Regions from separate parts of the Rhodococcus artemisiae genome, predicted to be linked through region 2. Evidence: riboswitches for the same ligand, from Rfam matches in the RefSeq annotation. Region 2 holds a riboswitch; each other region holds the start of a gene.
The links. Region 2 has a riboswitch for S-adenosylmethionine ahead of Q7514_RS01730 (hypothetical protein). Riboswitches for the same ligand answer to the same signal wherever they lie in the genome.
Positions count from the first base shown of each region.

Region 1 (4,508 bases), on a different contig from region 2:
CCCGCGACCGGCTCGCCGTCTTCGATGACGACGAGCAACGCGCCGTCCGGTGGTGCGAACTCCTCTGCTGGATACGTGGTCAGGGACTCGACCTGTTCCTCGAGCGGCCGCTCGTAGCGAGTGCTGTATTCCACCGCCAGTTCTTCCAGCAGCGGCGCCGCCAGCGGATCGTCCTGTGCAACCGCCCGGATCTGCAGTCGTCGGGTCTCGCTCATCGGACCACCGCTTCCTCTCGGGTTCCGAATCGGAACAGTTCCGGTGCGACGGCAGTGCCGTCGGCCGGTCCTGCAACGAGTTCGCCGACTGCGGGTGCGAACTTGGCGCGCACCACGTCGCGGTCGGTGACGACTTCGATTCCGTCGGGGACGGGACGCAGTCCGCGCACTGCGACACCGAAGCGGACGTCGGCGCCGGCGAGGGCTGCGGCGTGCTGCAATGCGACGACGGATCGGTCGGCGTGGAGTCGTCCTGCATTGCGGTGATGCACGACCGCGGTATCGAATCGGACACCGGGCCAGCGTTTTCCGGCGTCGGACGGATCGAGGAGCTCGTGATCGATCCCGACGGCCCCGAGCGCACGCGTTGCTGTTGGCCGCCGGACAACTGCCTGGGGTAGTCGTGGATCTTGTCTCCCACACCGACGCGTTCGAGCAGTTCGCGGGCTTCGGCTTCGACCACGGCGCGTCTGCGTTTCTGCGCGGAGAGCGGTGCTTCGATGACATTCTCGAGTGCGGTGAGGTGGGGAAAGAGATTGAAGTTCTGGAATACGAACCCGATCCGGGACCGTTGCCGGAGGACGTCGCGGGTGCGCAGTTCATGCAACTTGTCGCCGCGACGGCGGTAGCCGACGAGCTCCCCGTCGATGCGGATGGTGCCGCGGTCGACCTTCTCGAGGTGATTGAGGGTGCGCAGCAGCGTGGACTTCCCGGACCCTGACGGGCCGAGGATCACCATCACCTCACCCTTGCGGACCTGCAGATCCACGCCCGCGAGCACCTCGAGCGACCCGAAGGATTTATGGACGCCTCGCACGTCGACGGCGTATTCGCTCTGCTGTTCGGTGGCGGTCATCGGGTTGCTCCTCGGGGTGCACCGACACCGGTGTCTCGGATCTCGCGGTACTGTGCGACCGCTTTCTGCCACGGGGTGAGAGGCAAGGCGCGGGCCGAGCCGCGCGCGTAGTGCCGCTCGATGTAGTACTGCACGATGGACAGCACCGTGGTGAGGACGATGTACCAGACGGTCGCGACCATGAGCAGCGGCACGACCCTGCCGTTGCGGCCGAAAATAACCTGTACCTGGTAGAACAGCTCGGCGATCGCCATCGTCGACACGATCGATGTGCCCTTGAACAGGCTGATGACCTCGTTGGCTGCGTTCGGCAGGATCGAGCGCATCGCTTGCGGCAGCACGATCCGGAAGAACTGGCGCAGCCGCGGGATGCCGAGTGCGTTGGCCGCTTCGATCTGCCCGTGGTCGACGGAGATGATGCCGGCACGAATGATCTCCGCCGAGTACGCAGCCTGGTGGAGTGCAAGGCCTATCACGGCGGCTGTGAAACCCGAGATCACTCCCGAGACCTGGAATTCGAAGAATCCGGGTCCGAACGGGATTCCGACAGACAGGGTTTGGTAGAGGTACGCGATGTTGAACCAGAAGAGCAGCTGGACGATCAGTGGGATGGACCGGAACGCCCAGATGTAGGTCCACGAAATGACCTGCAGTACTGGATTGTTCGACAATCTGCTGGCCGCCAGGAGCACACCGAGCGCGAATCCGACGACGGTCCCCCACAGGGTGAGCTTGATCGTCATCCACAGGGCCGAGAGGACCGACCCCGCGGTGAAGTACTGAGCGAAGGTCGGCCAGTCCCAGCCGGGGTTGGTCGCGAGACCGTGAATGAACTGTGCAACGACGATCAGAACCGCGGCGCTGGTCACCCATCTCCATGGGTGCCGGGTGCGGGCCACCGACAAGTCTGCGTCGTCTATGCGTTCCGGGGCCGAGTCGGTGGTACGGATATCGGTCGGCGCGCTCACGCCGACCTCCTGCGAACAGGAGACATCGAAACATGCCTTTCACGGGAGACAAGGAGACGGTATTCCGCAACCGGTTTCGGTGGCGGCACTTCGCAACAGCGTTGTCGGTGTCGTTCAGCAACAGCGTGATGATGCGCCGCGGCACAGATCGATGTGCCTGCGGCGCCACGAAGCGCGTTCGATACTGCTAGTCATCTCCGACCTCCATCGGTCCCGGCGGTAGCACCCGCACCCGAAAGCGGGGGGTTGCTGCGACGTCATTGAGCCAGGTCTCTCGGTCGCTCTGGATGGCGCCTCGAACTGTAAGGCCATTCGGACATGTGGTCAATAGTTGAGCCTGTTGAAGTCGACTGAATTATGTTGGTACACAATTAGAATCACTCTGATCTGAATTCTCCGCTGGCCGGAGGACTCCACCGCGCCGCCGAGCTGGAACCGAGACCACCACCGCCAATATCGATTGTATGTTCGAGTGAGTCTTGCAAATCGAATGCTAGTTCGATAGAATCTGATCATGGGTGGGGAACTCTGGAAACTCGACAACAAGCAACTCATGGCCGAGACACTCGCCGTGTCCGCCGAAATCCACACCATGCAGGTGCAACGAGTGGATCTGATGATCGCGATGTACGAACGCGACACCGTCGAAGACCACGGCTACCGCAGCCCCGCACACTGGCTCGCCGCCGCAACGAACCTCGAACTCGGCGAATGCCACCGCATCGAATCCCTGGCTCGTCTACTGCGACTGGAACCGGAAGTACGTGAGGCATACAGCTCCGGGCTGGTGGCTGCGGACAAAGCCCGCCAGATCGCCTACTTCTGCCAGCACTACCCCCGCACCATGAACCCCTGCGACTTCGAGAAAGCCCGCACCATCCTCATCGACCACGCCAGCGAGAAGGTCGCCACCAAAACCACCGTCCGAGCCCTGATCCGCCGACTCGAGCACCTCTACGGCACCGACGACGGACCACCACCCGGTGAAGACACCACCCGCAACGAACTGTTCGTCTCCACCACTCTGCACGGGCGAGTGGCGATCAAAGGAGAATTCGACGCCGTCACCGGCGCACGCCTGCGGCATCTGCTCTCACCGCTGTCGGCACCGAGACCCGAAACGAACGGCATCAAAGACGACCGGCCGGCCTCGCGGCGCACCGCCGACGCCTTCGAGCAACTTCTGCAGTGCATCGAAGCCGCCGGTCTCGTGCCCGTCGAAGGCGGTGTGAAACCGCACGTGACGGTCACCGCGTCGATCACGGATCTGACGAAGAACACCGCCGTGAGAGAACTCTTCGCGCACTCCCCGGAACAGGGATACGCGACCGAACCCTGGGCCGGACCACTGTCGATCGACACCGCACGGATGCTCGCGTGCGACTGCCAGGTCACCCGGCTCCTGCTCGACGAACACGGCGTCCCGCTGGCGCACGGGCGGACGCACCGTTCCGCGACGACGGCGCAACGGCGAGCGTTGACTGTCCGCGACGGCGGATGCGCCTTCCCAGGGTGCAGTACCCCGCCGGCCTGGGCGGATGCCCACCACATTCACCACTGGGTCGACGGCGGTGATACCGACCTCGACAACCTGGTGATGCTCTGCGGACATCACCACCGGTTGATGCACCACACCGAGTGGGAAGTCGAGATGACCGAAGCGCGTCGGCCGCAGTTCGTTCCACCTGCGAGTGTGGATCTGTTCCGGAAGCCGATTCCGGGGAACAGGCCGGATCTGGTCGTCTAGCTACACAACAGAACACAAAGACAGCCACCGTCACCAGTGCGCACCCGCGCCCTGGGGCCGGTGGCTGTGTGCGTCCGCCTACTTGGCGGCGGTGTTGAGTGAGCGCGTGGCCTCGGCCATCACACGAACGGCTTCGTTCCGCGTCAGCGTCGAGAAATACTGCTCCGACTGCTGCAGCTGCTCCCCCACAAGACACGTCGGCCCTTTGTCGAGATTCTCGAGAGCGCGCGCCACGGTGTCCTCGGGGCTCGTCGCGCCTGGAACCGGCGTGTCGAGGCTCTCGATCTGCCCCATTTCGAGCATCAGCCGACGCAATGCCGGGGTATCCGTTCGGCTGAGCACCAGCGACAACACGTCCACACCTTCAGGATTGAATTCGGCCCATAGGCTCTCACCCATCACGAGGTCGAAAGCCTTCGATGCGGAGTAGGCCGCCATGTTCGAACAGCCACGCAGACCTGATCCGGACGTCACGAGGATGATGCCACCCCTGCCTCGCTCGACCATGGCCGCTCCGAAGTGATGCGCCAACGCCATAGAGGTGACGCAATTGCGCTGAACCATCGCGAGTGCGGACTCGACGGAACGTGAGAGGAACGGGGCGGGTGAGGAATCAGCTCCGGCGCCGTACAGCACGATTCCGATCTCGAGCCCGGCCGTCCCCTCGACGATGTGCGCGACCGCGTCGGATTCGGAGAGGTCGACCGCGAGCACCTTGGTCT
Region 1 is NZ_JAUTXY010000004.1:452,714-457,221, reverse strand. Features, by position in the region: gene Q7514_RS12200 (GNAT family N-acetyltransferase) at 1-215, opposite strand, end outside; gene Q7514_RS12195 (FAD-dependent oxidoreductase) at 212-559, opposite strand; partial or broken gene Q7514_RS12190 (amino acid ABC transporter ATP-binding protein) at 577-1,071, opposite strand; gene Q7514_RS12185 (amino acid ABC transporter permease) at 1,068-2,039, opposite strand; SAM riboswitch class I at 2,241-2,333, opposite strand; gene Q7514_RS12180 (HNH endonuclease signature motif containing protein) at 2,554-3,786, shown strand; gene Q7514_RS12175 (SDR family NAD(P)-dependent oxidoreductase) at 3,865-4,508, opposite strand, start outside.
Region 1: it holds a riboswitch for S-adenosylmethionine, as region 2 does, so the genes downstream of both, Q7514_RS12185 (amino acid ABC transporter permease) here and Q7514_RS01730 (hypothetical protein) in region 2, are expected to answer to the same signal.

Region 2 (4,508 bases):
CTCGACCCTGCGCCGACTGTCGAGCCGTGGGGCGCACTGTTGCCGTCGCTAGATCCCACGACGATGGGGTGGTTCGAGCGAGAGTGGTATCTCGGCCCGTACAAGCAGCAACTCTTCGACACGAGCGGAAACGCCGGACCGACCGCGTGGTGGGACGGCAGGATCGTCGGTACGTGGTGGCAGGACGACGACGGCGCCGTCCGACTCCACATGCTCGAGGATGCAGGGAAGGATGCGGAAACATTCCTCACCGACGAAGCTGCCCGGCTCGACCAATGGCTCGGCGGTGTGCGGGTGATGCCGAGATTCCCCTCGCCCCTCGCCAAGACCCTGGCGAGTGGGTAGCTCAGCCGTCGCGCACCGCGGGCCGAGCGGGATGCTCGAAACGCACGACGATGTCGGCCTCGGAAGAGACCTCGGCGTCGTGCGCGAGCAATGGCGCGATCGTCCACCGATCATCCGAAAGAGTCCGTCGCTCGAGCGCACCCCGGGACATTCTCAGCTCGACGGTCATATCGAACTCGAGCGTACGGCCGAGGAGCATCGGGCCCGCGACGACCACAACGTGGTCGTCGGCGGCATCGATCCGATGGACACGAGCCGAACGATCGGTGGTCTCGTCCCACAGCCGCGGCAGGAAACGCTGCCGTTTCTTCAGGGACGAGACCACCTCACGGTCCAGGGCGTCGTAGTCGAACCAACTCGACCGGTAGCTCTGCTCATCGGTACGCCCGTGTTCGAGACGGAGCGACGCCGGCCGCACGAAGTCGTGGAGTGACACCGCGTGCGCGGGACGTCCCGCGGTGCGCAGGGCTTCGACCACCCGGTTCGCCAGATCCATGGGGTCCGCGGCATCGGCGGCCGAAATGGCCATGGCGACGCGGTCCGGTCGTGCACATGCGCGCTCGGCGAGCAGTTCGGCAAGCGCAGCCGGAGAGATCGGTGTGAAGGACGGCATCCGATCAGAGTAGGCATCGAGTTTTCGGAAGAACCGGAGGTCCCCGAACCGTCCCTTCACACGGTTTCAGGTGTCTTGTCGGTCGCTGCGGCACGATCCGGAAGCGGTGTCGTGACTGCGCGCTTGGGCTGTGTCCGCACGTGGGTGACGTAGAGGGCGAGACCCACGAACACGACACCGCCGACCAGATTGCCCAGAACCGTCGGGATCTCGTTCCAGATCAGGTAGTCACCGAGGGTGAAGTCTCCGCCGAGCAGCAGACCGGACGGGAACAGGAACATGTTGACGACCGAGTGCTCGAATCCCATGTAGAAGAACAGCATGACGGGCATCCACATGACGAGAACCTTGCCCGGCACACTCTTCGACATCATCGCTGCGACGACGCCGGTGGACACCATCCAGTTGCACAGCATTCCACGGAAGAACAGGGTCGCCATGCCGGCAGCGCCATGCTCTGCATAGCCGAGGGTTCGGGCCTCGCCGATCTCGCCGAGACGCTCACCGACCGCGTCCGGTGGGATCGAGTAGCCGTAGGTGATGATGAATGTGATCAGCACGGCCACCGTGAAGGCGCCGAGGAAGTTGCCGACGAAGACCAGTCCCCAGTTCCGGAGCATCGAGCTGATCGTCACCCCCGGACGTTTGTCCAGATAGGCGATGGGGACCATCGTGAACACTCCGGTGAGTAGATCGAAACCCAGCAGGTAGAGCAGGCAGAATCCGACCGGGAAGAGGATCGCTCCGAGGAGTGCGTTGCCGGTCTGCACCGTGACGGTGATCGCGAATGCCGCTCCGAGCGTGAGGATGGCACCGGCCATATACGCCCTGATCAGGGTGTCGCGAGTGGACATGAGGACCTTGCTCTGGCCGGCGTCGACCATCGCGCGGGCCAACTCGGCGGGTGGAACGTAGGACACGGCAACCTCCTGGTGCGAACAGTGCCCGACCAGTGTCAGTAGTGCCCGTCACCAGCGCGTTTCGGGGCAATAAGGATGCGTTGCGTTCTCCTCCGAGGAGGGTCGCTCGGGTTGTGAGGTCTCTCGCTCATGTATATTGGCGGTGCTTCACGAGATGCCGTCGCCAAGCTCCGACTTGACGGCACGCCAACCCCACGCTCGCGGGTGGCTCGGATGACGAAGCGGCTCGCGGCCGACCGGCCCGGGCACGAGCGCCCCGCCCGGGGCCGACCCGGAGGTATGACGATGACCGACCGTATCCGCAGTACCGATCACGCAGACGTCCACGAGTGCTCCTCGTTCGGCGACGGTCACCACGTCCATTTCATCCGCGCCCGTAAGGCTTTCGACGATTCCGACCTCAGTGTCGGTGCGCTGGTGTGCGTGCTGGACGATACTCGCGTCGAATTGTCCTGGGACGGAATACGGCTCGTATTCCGGCATCATGACGCCGCCGCGATCGCCCGTGTGGCCCACGCGGGTGGGGAGATCGGGACCTGGGTTCCGCAGTGGCGGGTGCTGATTCTGCCGGGTTCCGATCCGCACGTGCCCGCGACCTTCACCCTCGCCGCTCCTGATCACTGGACCGAGTGTGTGCCGGAGCGTGTCCCGGCGCTGACCCACGTGCCCGGGCGGTGACGATTCGGATCAGATCTGTTCGGCCTCGATCCAGAACGAGGGAAGATCCACCGCCAGACGCTCTTTCGCCTGCATCGGTAGGGAATGGGTGGTCTCGGGGAAGATGTCGACCGTCGCGCGCGGGAGCGTTCGTGCCCGCTGCGCGGCGGTATCGCCGCCTGCGAGTGAATCCCGTTCCGCGACGGCGACATAGGTGGGCATGGTGAGAGAGTCCATCTCGTCGTCGTTGAAGGGTGAGGGCGTCGGCAGTGCTGCCGAATAGTGCTCCGAGCCCGCAGCGATCATATGTGCCATGTCGTCGTTCGGGTCGAACTCGGCCCCGCCGACCTTGCCGAGGGCGGTGTTGCGCCAGGTCTTCGGCAGGAGCGGGAGGCTCGACACCATCGTCCAGGCCATCATGCGAGCGGACGGATAGGCGAAGGTGAAGACGGGTTCGAGGAGCGTCAGCGATCGCACGCGATCGGGGAATCGCCGTGCGTATGTCGCTGCAATCGCGCCGCCGAACGAATGGCCGACGATGTGGACGGGTTCGGCTGCGAGTTCGTCGAGTGCGTCGTCGATCCACGTCGCCTGGTCACCGAAGGAGGTCAGCGGAACGCTCTGCACCGACAACCCGGCATCACCGAGCGAGTCGAAGGCGAGGACGCGTCGGTGTGGCACGAACTCGGTGAGGTTTTCGGTCCACATCGGGACACCCGACGACCGGCCTGGTACCAGGACGACCGGAGCGGTGTCCTCGGTTTCGGGTGAACTCCACTCGTAGACACGAACCGAGCCGAAGCGGGTCGCGACGTCGAGGGTTTTCGTAGGGGACGGGAGTGCGGACATCGCCTGTTCATACGCCTCGAGGTAGGTGCGGCGACCCTCCTCGTCGCGGAAGTGCCCGACCTTCGGAGCTCCGAAGAAGAACTGCTGCACACTTACTGCGCCCAGTGTGGCAAGCGCTGCAATCGCGACGAACCCGCTACGGCGAAGCCATCGGTGACGGAGCAATCGGTGGTGAAGGCGGGTGGGTGGTGGATGGTCGGGCCGGGCGTGTGTGCCTACGGTGCGCTCACTCATGTGTCTTCTCCTCGATTTCGACGATCCGAACTGTTTGCAGTATAGAAATATTGTAAAATTCTGTCATGCCGAAATTGGTCGACCATGCCGAGCGTCGCAGAGAGCTCGTGTGGGCCCTGTGGGCCGTGATCCACGAACGAGGTATCGACGGGGTGACCTTTCAGGCGGTGGCAGTCGAGGCCGGCGTCTCGATCGGCAGGATCCAGCACTACTTCGAATCGAAGCATCATCTGATCCGGTCCGGAGCGCAGGAGATGGTCTCCGGTGCCGAGAAGAACTATCGCGAACGTGGGTCCGCCGGCGATCCGAGATCGGCTCTCGCGGCATTGCTCATCCAGCCTGTTCCCACCGATGCACCCTCGCGTGTGGGTGTCTCGGTCTGGTATGCCTATCTCGCGAAGGCGACGAACGATCCGTGGATCAGGTCGTTCCTTGCCGAGGCGTCGCGTGGGACCGTCGGCGAGGCCGAGCGACTTCTTCGTCGCGCCGGCCTGTCCGAGGTCGAGGCGCACGGCGAGGCCATGAGGTTGGTGGCACTCAGCAACGGTGCGACACAATCCGTGCTGGTTGCGGGGATGGACGCCGATGGTGCGGTCGATCTCGTCACCCGAGAGATCGACCGCACCATCGGGGACGTCACGGGCGGAAACGAGTAGTGAACTACCCGAGTTCGTGTCGGACCTCACTGCGATGCTGGTGTGGCAAGGAACGAAGATCGGAGGATGTCATGAGGACATCGACGACATATTCGTACGATACCGCCGATCGGATCGACATCTCGGACTCCGATCGGGTGCCCCTGGAATTGGACGAGGCCCTGACGTGCGGCGGTCACCGGGCCAGATTGATCGCCACGCACGACCCCGGCACCGATATCGAATACGTGCTTC
Region 2 is NZ_JAUTXY010000001.1:349,565-354,072, reverse strand. Features, by position in the region: gene Q7514_RS01745 (winged helix DNA-binding domain-containing protein) at 1-345, shown strand, start outside; gene Q7514_RS01740 (nucleoside/nucleotide kinase family protein) at 347-958, opposite strand; gene Q7514_RS01735 (formate/nitrite transporter family protein) at 1,015-1,878, opposite strand; SAM riboswitch class IV at 2,024-2,136, shown strand; gene Q7514_RS01730 (hypothetical protein) at 2,164-2,556, shown strand; gene Q7514_RS01725 (alpha/beta fold hydrolase) at 2,566-3,618, opposite strand; gene Q7514_RS01720 (TetR/AcrR family transcriptional regulator) at 3,684-4,274, shown strand; gene Q7514_RS01715 (hypothetical protein) at 4,346-4,508, shown strand, end outside.

Region 3 (4,508 bases), on a different contig from region 2:
CAGCACGGCGGCGGAGATCACCACGACCCAGTTGCGCCGCGCGGTTCTCACCACGCTGCGGAGGGCGGCCGGTTTCGCGGATGTCGCTACCCGAACCGGGGAGCCTACTCGAACCGGCTCTCGAATCAGAGTGTCAGACATGAGTGCTCACCTTCGGGTCCTTGTCGATCGTCGAGTCCGGATCCGGCCCGCTCCGTACCGATTCGCCGCTTCCCGAACGAGCGTCGGTGCCACCCCGTGCAGCGACGATCCGCGGATCGATCAGTGGGTAGAACAGGTCCACAACGAGGTTGACGATCACGAACACCACCGAACCGAACACCACGATCCCCAGCACCACCGGAATGTCCTGGGCCATCACGGACATCTGGGTCAGGCGCCCGAGGCCCGCACGGGAGAACACCGTCTCCACGACAACCGACCCTGCGATCAGATTGCCGACGATCACGCCGGCGATCGTGAAGGCCGGGATGCTGGACAGCCGCAGAGCGTGTCGCGTCTGGACGCGCCACCTCGATGCCCCCTTCGCTCTGGCAGCCTCGATGTACGGCTGACGCGCCGTGGTCTGCAGGCTCACCGCAAGCACCTGTGCGATGACTGCACCGGTGGGCAGCGCAAGTGTGATCGCAGGAAGCAGCAGGTGCTCGATGCCACCTTCACCGAACGCCGGGAACAGCTTCGCACGGAACGAGAACAACTGGAGCAGAATAAGTCCCACCCAGAAGGTGGGCACAGCGACACCCAATGGAGGCAGCGAGAACAAGACGTTCCGCAACCAGCCGACACGCGTGTAGGTGGCGAGGAAGGCAACGACGGTACCGAATGTCACCGCCAGTACCAGTGCGAACGACGCGAGGGCAAGGGTGCTCGGCAACGCGTCGGCGATAGCCTCCGTCACCGGTCTGCCGGTGGAGATCGAGATTCCGAAATCACCCCGGACCGCACTGCTCAGCGCATTCCAGTACTGAACCCACACCGGCTGATCCAGGCCGTAACGAGCCTGCAGCTGCTCGATTGCGGCAGCGTCGACCGGTGTTCCGTTGTCGGAACCGGCCACCATGCTCACCGGATCGGACGGCAGAAGGAAGAGCACGCCGAACGAAACGGTGAATGCAGCCCACAGCACGCCGACGGCCTGGAGGAAGCGGGAAGCGAGGTAGCCCACCATGACTACTCGCTGAGCCAGGTGTCGAAGAACTGCAGGCGTGCCGACGCTTCGAACTTCAAGTCTTGCACCTTCGGTCCGGCACCGATCGCCTGCGACAACTCGACCGTCGGAATGAACAGGGCGTTGTCGATCACGAGTTGCTGAGCCTCCTCGATGTAGCCGTTACGTGCCGCCGGGTCGGTCGTGGTGAGCTGTACGGTGAGAACGTCGTCGAGTTCCGGGATCGGACCGCGCTGATTGAGGTTCCGGCCCTCGGTGCCGAACGCTGTGCGCAGAATGTCGCCATCGGCGCGTGTGCTGTTGTAGTACGTCGTGTCGTAGTCTCCGGTGTTCTGGCGGGCGGTGGTCTCGGGCGTAGACACCAGATCGAGTTGCAGGTCGACACCCACCTCCCGCAGTTGCTGCTGGACGAGTTCGAGAATCGCCTGGTTCCCGGCGAACACCGAACTGAACAGCACCGAGAAGCTCAACCTCTCCCCCTCCTTGACGCGGATACCATCCTCGCCCGGAACCCATCCGGCGTCGTCGAGGATCTTCGCCGCCGCATCGGGGTCGTAGGTGACCTCGTCCAGCGCGACGTACCCCGGTGTCACTGAGGCGAGGGCACTCGTCGCGGGCTCGAAGTCGGGGCCGAGAACCGTGTCGACGAGTTCGGTCCGGTTGATCGCAGGGATCAGTGCACTACGGACGGCGGGATCGGAGAGTACGCCGCGGCTCACGTTGGGCTGGAAACCGAACGGGAGGCCAGGATTCGGCGTCGTCAGAATGCGGCCACCGACACCTTCGATCTGCGGAGCATCCTGCGGAAGGGCATCGGAGACCGCGTCGAGCTGATCGGACGCAAGAGAACCTGTGCGAACACCGGATTCGGGAACGATGGTGAATTCGATCCGGTCGAGGTAGGCCTCACCGTCGTGCGCGAAGACGTCCGATCCCCAGGCATATCCGGCGCGCTTGACGAGCGTTGCCGACCTGTCCTGCTGGTAGTCCTCATACGTGAAAGGTCCTGTGCCGGACAGCTCGCCTGCGCACCGTTCCTCAGCGCTCTTCGCGACGTCCTCGGCGGAGAGGAACCCTAGTTGATGAGTCGAGGTGGCCTGGAGGAACGGCGCGTTGGGCGCCGAGAAATCGACCCTGGCCGTGTGCTCGTCGATCACGGTGGTACCGGTGTAACCGGTGAGGTACCCGGTGGCCTGCGGAGCCTTGACACCGCCGAGAGTGGCCACGATGGAATCGAAGTTGCTCTGCACCGATTCTGCGGTGAAAGGTGTTCCATCGCTGAAGGTCACCCCGTCCTTCAAGTGGAAGGTGAATTGTGTGGCGTCCTCGTTCACATCCCAGCTCTCGGCGAGCCACGGCGTGATCTCGCCGGTCTCGGGGTCTTGATCTGTGAGCGAGTCGACAACCTGACGAGCGACATAGATGGTCTGGTTGCTGCCTGCCTGCGCGGGATCGGCGCACGTGGGGGCCTGCGACAGGCCGTACCTGAGCGTGCCCCCGGCCTGCGGGGTACCACCACCCTGCGTGGCGGCCGACTCTGATCCGCACGCGGACAACCCGACGACCAGCGTCGCAGCGACACCCACTGCCGGAATCACACGACGGGATGCATGAATGAACGAGAAGGACACCTGAACTCCGTTGTCTCTACACAACAGCGATCTCTGCGAGGCAGCGATCACCACATGACAGCGGCGACATCGAACCGGAGCGATGTCGCCGGATGAGGGTTGGACGGGTCGACCGTCAACAGATGTCGGCACTGTGCCGGCACAGGTCGATATGCAGGCACGACCACGTCACCACGACATCTTCGTGTGTCATGAACAGTCCTCCATCGTTCCCGGCGGTAGCACCCTCACCCGATGCAGGGGGTTGCTGCGACGTCGTCGAGCCAGGTCTCTCGGTCGCTCTGGATGGTCGTCACCGACGCTAGTCATTTCTTCGGCCGCAGCGAACCGTTCGCCTCACCACGATTCGAATTATTTCGTGCTACGCCGGGGGCCACTATCGTCACCGAATCCGCGACTATGCTTCCCTACCCCGCGAGGCCGTTTCATGACCGTTCGAACCGAGCCCACACTCGACACCGCCACCTCGGCCCAGATCCTGTTCGAACCCCTCACACTGCGCGAGGTGACCTTCGGTAACCGCATCTGGCTGTCGCCGATGTGCCAGTACTCCGCAGTCGAGGGAGTGCCCGGCGACTGGCACCTCGCGCACCTCGGTGCGCGCGCAGCGGGCGGGTTCGGTGCGGTGGTCGCCGAGGCCACCGCCGTCACACCGGACGGGCGCATCAGTCCGCAGGACACCGGGCTGTGGAACGAGGAACACACTCGCGCGTGGTCTCGCATCGTCGAGTTCGTTCACGAACGCGGCACCCGCGCCGGCATCCAACTCACTCACGCGGGACGCAAAGCGTCGATCCACCGCCCCTGGGACGCCGAGCAGGGCAGCATCCCTCCGTCCGAGGGCGGCTGGGCCGGCGTCGGACCCGATTCGTCGGCGTTCCCAGGACTCGCGGAGCCGCACGAACTGACGTCCGGGGAGATCGGTGACATCGTCGGCGCATTCGGTGACTCCGCCCACCGGGCCGACCGCGCCGGATTCGATCTGCTCGAACTCCAGGCCGCGCACGGCTTCCTCATCCACTCCTTCCTGTCGCCCTTGGGCAACACCCGCACCGACTCCTACGGAGGTTCTTTCGAGGGACGGGCCCGCCTACTCGTCGAGATCGTCGACGCCGTGCGAAGGCAGTGGCCGCAGCACAAGCCGCTGTCGGTCCGGTTCTCGGCGACAGATTGGCTCGACGGGGGTCTCACGCCGGACGACATCGTCGCAATCTCCGATCTTCTCGCCCCACGCGGCGTCGACCTGATCGACGTGTCCAGCGGTGGCCTGCTACCCGCAGCAATTCCGCTCGAATCCGGTTATCAGGTCCCGCTGGCACGCGAGGTTCGCAGCGGCACCGACCTCGCAGTCGGTGCAGTCGGTCTGATCGACGACTCCCGGCACGCCGCGCAGATCCTGGAGGACGGAAGCGCCGACGTGATCTTCCTCGGTCGCGCAGCACTCCGGGATCCGAACTGGCCGCTGCGCGCCGCGAAGGACCTGGGACTCGAGGCTCGCGAGCGTCTGTGGCAGCACCAGAGCGTGCGTGGCGACTGGACTGAAGTCACAGAGTCATGAGCTCGACGCTGCTCGACGCCGCCCGTCCGCGACGGCCAGCACAAGCGAGAGGGCGATCATCACCCCGCACACGATCAGCCCCGCAGTGGCCGCGCCGGCGAAGTCCGCCGGGTCGGTGGAGAGCGCGGACAGGTACAACCCTGACACGGCC
Region 3 is NZ_JAUTXY010000004.1:465,113-469,620, reverse strand. Features, by position in the region: gene Q7514_RS12250 (ABC transporter permease) at 1-141, opposite strand, end outside; gene Q7514_RS12245 (ABC transporter permease) at 134-1,168, opposite strand; gene Q7514_RS12240 (ABC transporter substrate-binding protein) at 1,171-2,799, opposite strand; SAM riboswitch class I at 3,000-3,091, opposite strand; gene Q7514_RS12235 (NADH:flavin oxidoreductase/NADH oxidase) at 3,227-4,357, shown strand; gene Q7514_RS12230 (MFS transporter) at 4,352-4,508, opposite strand, start outside.
Region 3: it holds a riboswitch for S-adenosylmethionine, as region 2 does, so the genes downstream of both, Q7514_RS12240 (ABC transporter substrate-binding protein) here and Q7514_RS01730 (hypothetical protein) in region 2, are expected to answer to the same signal.

Region 4 (4,508 bases), on a different contig from region 2:
GCCGGAACTTCGACCTCGTCCATGCGGTGGCATCGCTCGGTGACGTTCTGGATCTGACGTTCCTGGTGAGCGATTCGTCGATGCCGGACCCCGAGGACTACGAACGGCGGCTCGCCTCGGCATTCGGAGATCTGTGCCGGACCTGTGCCCCCGGCGACAACCCGATGGACGCTCGCGGCTGATCCCCGCCGGGGAGGATACGACACCGCCCGCCGCCGGCGAGCGGATACCTGGAAGAATGAGTGGCGTGACTGCGACCATCCTGGACGGCAAAGCAACCCGCGACGAAATCTTCGAGGACCTGGTGGTCCGTGTGGCAGCGCTGAAGGACAAGGGCATCACGCCCGGCCTCGGCACGATCCTGGTGGGCGACGACCCCGGATCTGCAGCGTATGTGCGCGGTAAGCACAACGACTGCGCCAAGGTCGGCATCACCTCGATCCGCAAGGATCTGCCCGCCGATATCACTCAGGAGCAGCTCGAAGCGGCGATCGACGAACTCAACGCCGACCCCGCATGCACGGGCTACATCGTGCAGTTGCCGTTGCCGAAGCACCTCGACGAGAACGCCGCCCTCGAGCGCATCGACCCGGCCAAGGACGCCGACGGACTGCATCCCGTCAACCTCGGACGCCTGGTGCTCGGCAAGGAAGCGGCGTTGCCGTGCACCCCGCGCGGCATCGTCCACCTGCTGCGTCGCTACGAGGTGCCGATCAACGGCGCCCACGTGGTGGTCATCGGCCGCGGCGTGACCGTCGGCCGTCCGATCGGGCTGCTGCTGACCCGCCGCAGCGAGAACGCGACCGTGACGCTGTGCCACACCGGTACCAAGGACCTCGCCGCCGAGGTGAAGCGCGCCGACATCATCGTCGCCGCCGCAGGCGTGCCCGCACTCATCACCGCCGACATGGTCAAGCCCGGTGCAGCGGTACTCGACGTGGGCGTCTCGCGCACTGCGGACGGCCTGCGCGGCGACGTCGCCGACGACGTCCGCGACGTCGCAGGGTTCATCTCCCCGAATCCCGGCGGTGTCGGACCGCTCACCCGCGCGTTCCTGCTGACGAACGTCGTCGAGCGCGCCGAGCACGACGCCGGTCTCTGAGCGACCCGCAGGATGGACAGTTCGGCGCGACTCACACGACTGAACCTGCCGCTGCTGGCGGTCACCCTGGTGATCGCCGCAGCGGTGGTCCTCGTGCTGGCCGATCGCTGGCGCCGGGGCGCGTTCGTGTTCGGCGGTGCGATGATCCTTGCGGGAATCCTCAGGTGGGCTCTCGACTCGGATCAAGTGGGAGTGCTCGCGGTGCGAAGCAAACGTTTCGACGTGGCCGCGATGCTCGCGATGGGCGGAGCGATCGTGACACTGGCAGTCTCGATCGATCCGCTCGGCACCGGATAGAGCACACGGCTCTCAGGAGTCCGCCAGCTCCATCAGTTCGACGAGCAGCTTCGCGACCGCATCGGCCTCGGTGAGGAAGCCGTCGTGTCCGTCGCGTGACTCGAGGACGCGCAGCCGGTCGCAGTGGGGCAGACCGTCTGCGATCTCCTGCTGCAATCGGATCGGGTAGAGCCGATCGGAATCGACACCCGCGACGATCGTCGGCACACGCGTGCTCCCCAACGCGGCTTCGAGGCCACCGCGACCGCGGCCCACATCGTGCCGGTTCATCGCGTCGCTGAGCACCACATAGGTCCCGGGATCGAATCGGTTGACGAGCTTCGACGCCTGGTGGTCGAGATAGCTCTGTACCGCGTAGCGCCCATCGCGCCACGGATCCTCGTCGCCTTGAGGAAGATTCGCGAACCGCGAGTCGAGTTCTTCCTCGCTGCGATACGACAGGTGGGCCATGCGGCGGGCGATTCCCAGCCCCGCCTCCGGTCGGCGGCCACTCTCGTAGTAGTCGCCGCCCTGCCAGTCCGGGTCCGCCGTGATGGCAGCGATCTGGGTGCTCTGGACACCGATCTGGTCGGCGGTTGCACGGGCACCCACTGCGAGGACCAGTGCCGCCCGCACCCGGTTCGGGTGGGTGACGATCCATTCGAGTGAACGCATGCCGCCCATCGATCCGCCCGTCACCGCGGCCAACGTGTCGATGCCGAGAGTATCGAGAAGGGCGGCTTCCGCGGTGATCTGATCGCGGATGGTGATCCGGGGGAATCGCGAGCCCCACGGCTTTCCGTCGGGCGCGGTGCTGCCCGGTCCGGTGGTGCCTTGGCATCCGCCGAGGACGTTCGTGGCCACCACGCACCACCGGTCGGTGTCGATCGGGGCGCCGGGGCCGACCATGCCGGACCACCAGCCGGGGGACGGGTGATCCGGTCCGGCGGGTCCGGTGATGTGTGAGTCGCCGGTCAGGGCGTGCTCGACGAGTACGACGTTGTCGCGGGTGGGCGACAGCGCGCCCCACCGCTGCAGAGCAACGGTGACGTCGGGAAGGATGTCGCCGCTCTCGAGGGTGATGTTGCCGATGTCGACGGTGTCGAGCTGTCCGTCTTCCGCGGGGAGTTCGATCCGCCGACGGTTGGTACCTGCTGTCAAGATGCGACCGCCTCGAGGCCGGTGGTGATGGTCATCCGTGTCCTACTTGCCATGTCGGAGGGCTGGAAGGGGAGCCGGTATCGACAGTTCATCAGCATTTCGAACCTCCCAGGAGCCGGCTTGTCGTCTGCGGTGCGCCGACGACCGTGTCCTCACCCGGAGCACCCCACCCTGGCCGGAGGGTTGCCGACCAGCAAGCCGGGGCTTCGCGCTGGCACTCATGACCTCGTCGGAAGTCTAACGGCTGGGTTCCACGGTCCGATAGGCGGCTCTCGACCTCACTCCGGCAGGTGTCGGACAGGGTGAAAGTTACCGGTCAGTAGTGTTCGTGACGGTCTGACCAGGGTTGTGTGCGGATCGAATAGCAGTACGCTTGTTCTGTTTGGCTCCGTACCGGACGCGTGCAGAGCCACGCTCGGATACCTGAGCTGAAGCCGGCCGTATTCCTGAAGTGCGGCCGATCGGGGACTCGACTGCCGTCCAAGGAGGACACGAACCGCGTATGTCCAAGATCAAGGTTGAGGGTAAGGTCGTCGAACTCGACGGCGACGAGATGACACGCATCATCTGGCAGTTCATCAAAGACAAGCTCATCCATCCCTACCTGGATGTGGATCTCGAGTACTACGACCTCGGCATCGAGAATCGCGACGCGACCGACGACCAGGTCACCATCGACTCCGCACACGCGATCAAGAAGTACGGCGTCGGCGTCAAGTGCGCGACCATCACTCCAGACGAGGCGCGCGTCGAGGAATTCGGCTTGAAGAAGATGTGGCGTTCGCCCAACGGAACCATCCGTAACATTCTCGGCGGCACCATCTTCCGCGCGCCCATCATCATCTCCAACGTGCCGAGGCTGGTTCCGGGCTGGACCAAGCCGGTCATCGTCGGTCGTCACGCATTCGGCGACCAGTACCGCGCGACCGACTTCAAGGTGCCCGGAGCCGGCACCGTCACCATCACCTACACACCGGACGACGGCTCCGAGCCGATCGAACACGAGGTATGCAGGATTCCCGAGGACGGCGGCGTCGTCATGGGGATGTACAACTACAAGAAGTCCATCCAGGACTTCGCGCGCGCCTCACTGTCCTACGGTCTGCAGCGCAATTACCCGGTCTACCTGTCGACCAAGAACACGATCCTCAAGGCCTACGACGGCATGTTCAAGGACGAGTTCCAGCGGATCTACGAGGAAGAGTTCAAGGCGGAGTTCGACGCTGCAGGACTCACCTACGAGCACCGCCTCATCGACGACATGGTGGCATCGTCCCTCAAGTGGGAAGGCGGCTATGTCTGGGCCTGCAAGAACTACGACGGTGACGTCCAGTCCGACACCGTCGCGCAGGGTTACGGCTCGCTCGGCCTCATGACCTCCGTGCTGATGACCCCGGACGGCAAGACCGTCGAGGCAGAGGCCGCACACGGCACCGTCACCCGGCACTACCGGCAGCATCAGCAGGGTAAGCCGACGTCGACCAACCCGATCGCGTCGATCTTCGCCTGGACCCGCGGTCTCGAACACCGCGGAAAACTCGACAGCACCCCCGACGTCATCGAGTTCGCGCAGGCGCTCGAAGACGTTGTCATCAAGACAGTCGAGGCGGGCAGCATGACCAAGGACCTCGCGCTGCTCGTCGGCCCCGAACAGTCGTGGCTGACCACCGAGGAGTTCCTCGGTGCACTCGACGAGAACCTGCAGAAGGCGCGCGCCTCGCAGTAGGACCCGGTTGCTTGGATGGTCGGTGTGCAAGCACGACACGGGCCGCCCTATCAGGGGCGTCCCGTGTGTCCCGTCCGTCGGAGGCGTCGGATACGGTGTCCGACGTGTCCCTCACCATCACCACCGTGAACGTCAACGGCGTGCGCGCAGCGGCCGGCAAGGGCCTGCTCGCGTGGCTCGAATCATCCTCCGCGGACATCGTCTGTCTCCAGGAAGTACGCGCGAGCGAGAAACAGTTCCACA
Region 4 is NZ_JAUTXY010000003.1:47,344-51,851, forward strand. Features, by position in the region: gene Q7514_RS07775 (wax ester/triacylglycerol synthase domain-containing protein) at 1-182, shown strand, start outside; gene Q7514_RS07780 (bifunctional methylenetetrahydrofolate dehydrogenase/methenyltetrahydrofolate cyclohydrolase) at 248-1,102, shown strand; gene Q7514_RS07785 (DUF3017 domain-containing protein) at 1,115-1,399, shown strand; gene metX (homoserine O-acetyltransferase MetX) at 1,412-2,539, opposite strand; SAM riboswitch class IV at 2,651-2,765, opposite strand; gene Q7514_RS07795 (NADP-dependent isocitrate dehydrogenase) at 3,042-4,265, shown strand; gene Q7514_RS07800 (exodeoxyribonuclease III) at 4,370-4,508, shown strand, end outside.
Region 4: it holds a riboswitch for S-adenosylmethionine, as region 2 does, so the genes downstream of both, metX (homoserine O-acetyltransferase MetX) here and Q7514_RS01730 (hypothetical protein) in region 2, are expected to answer to the same signal.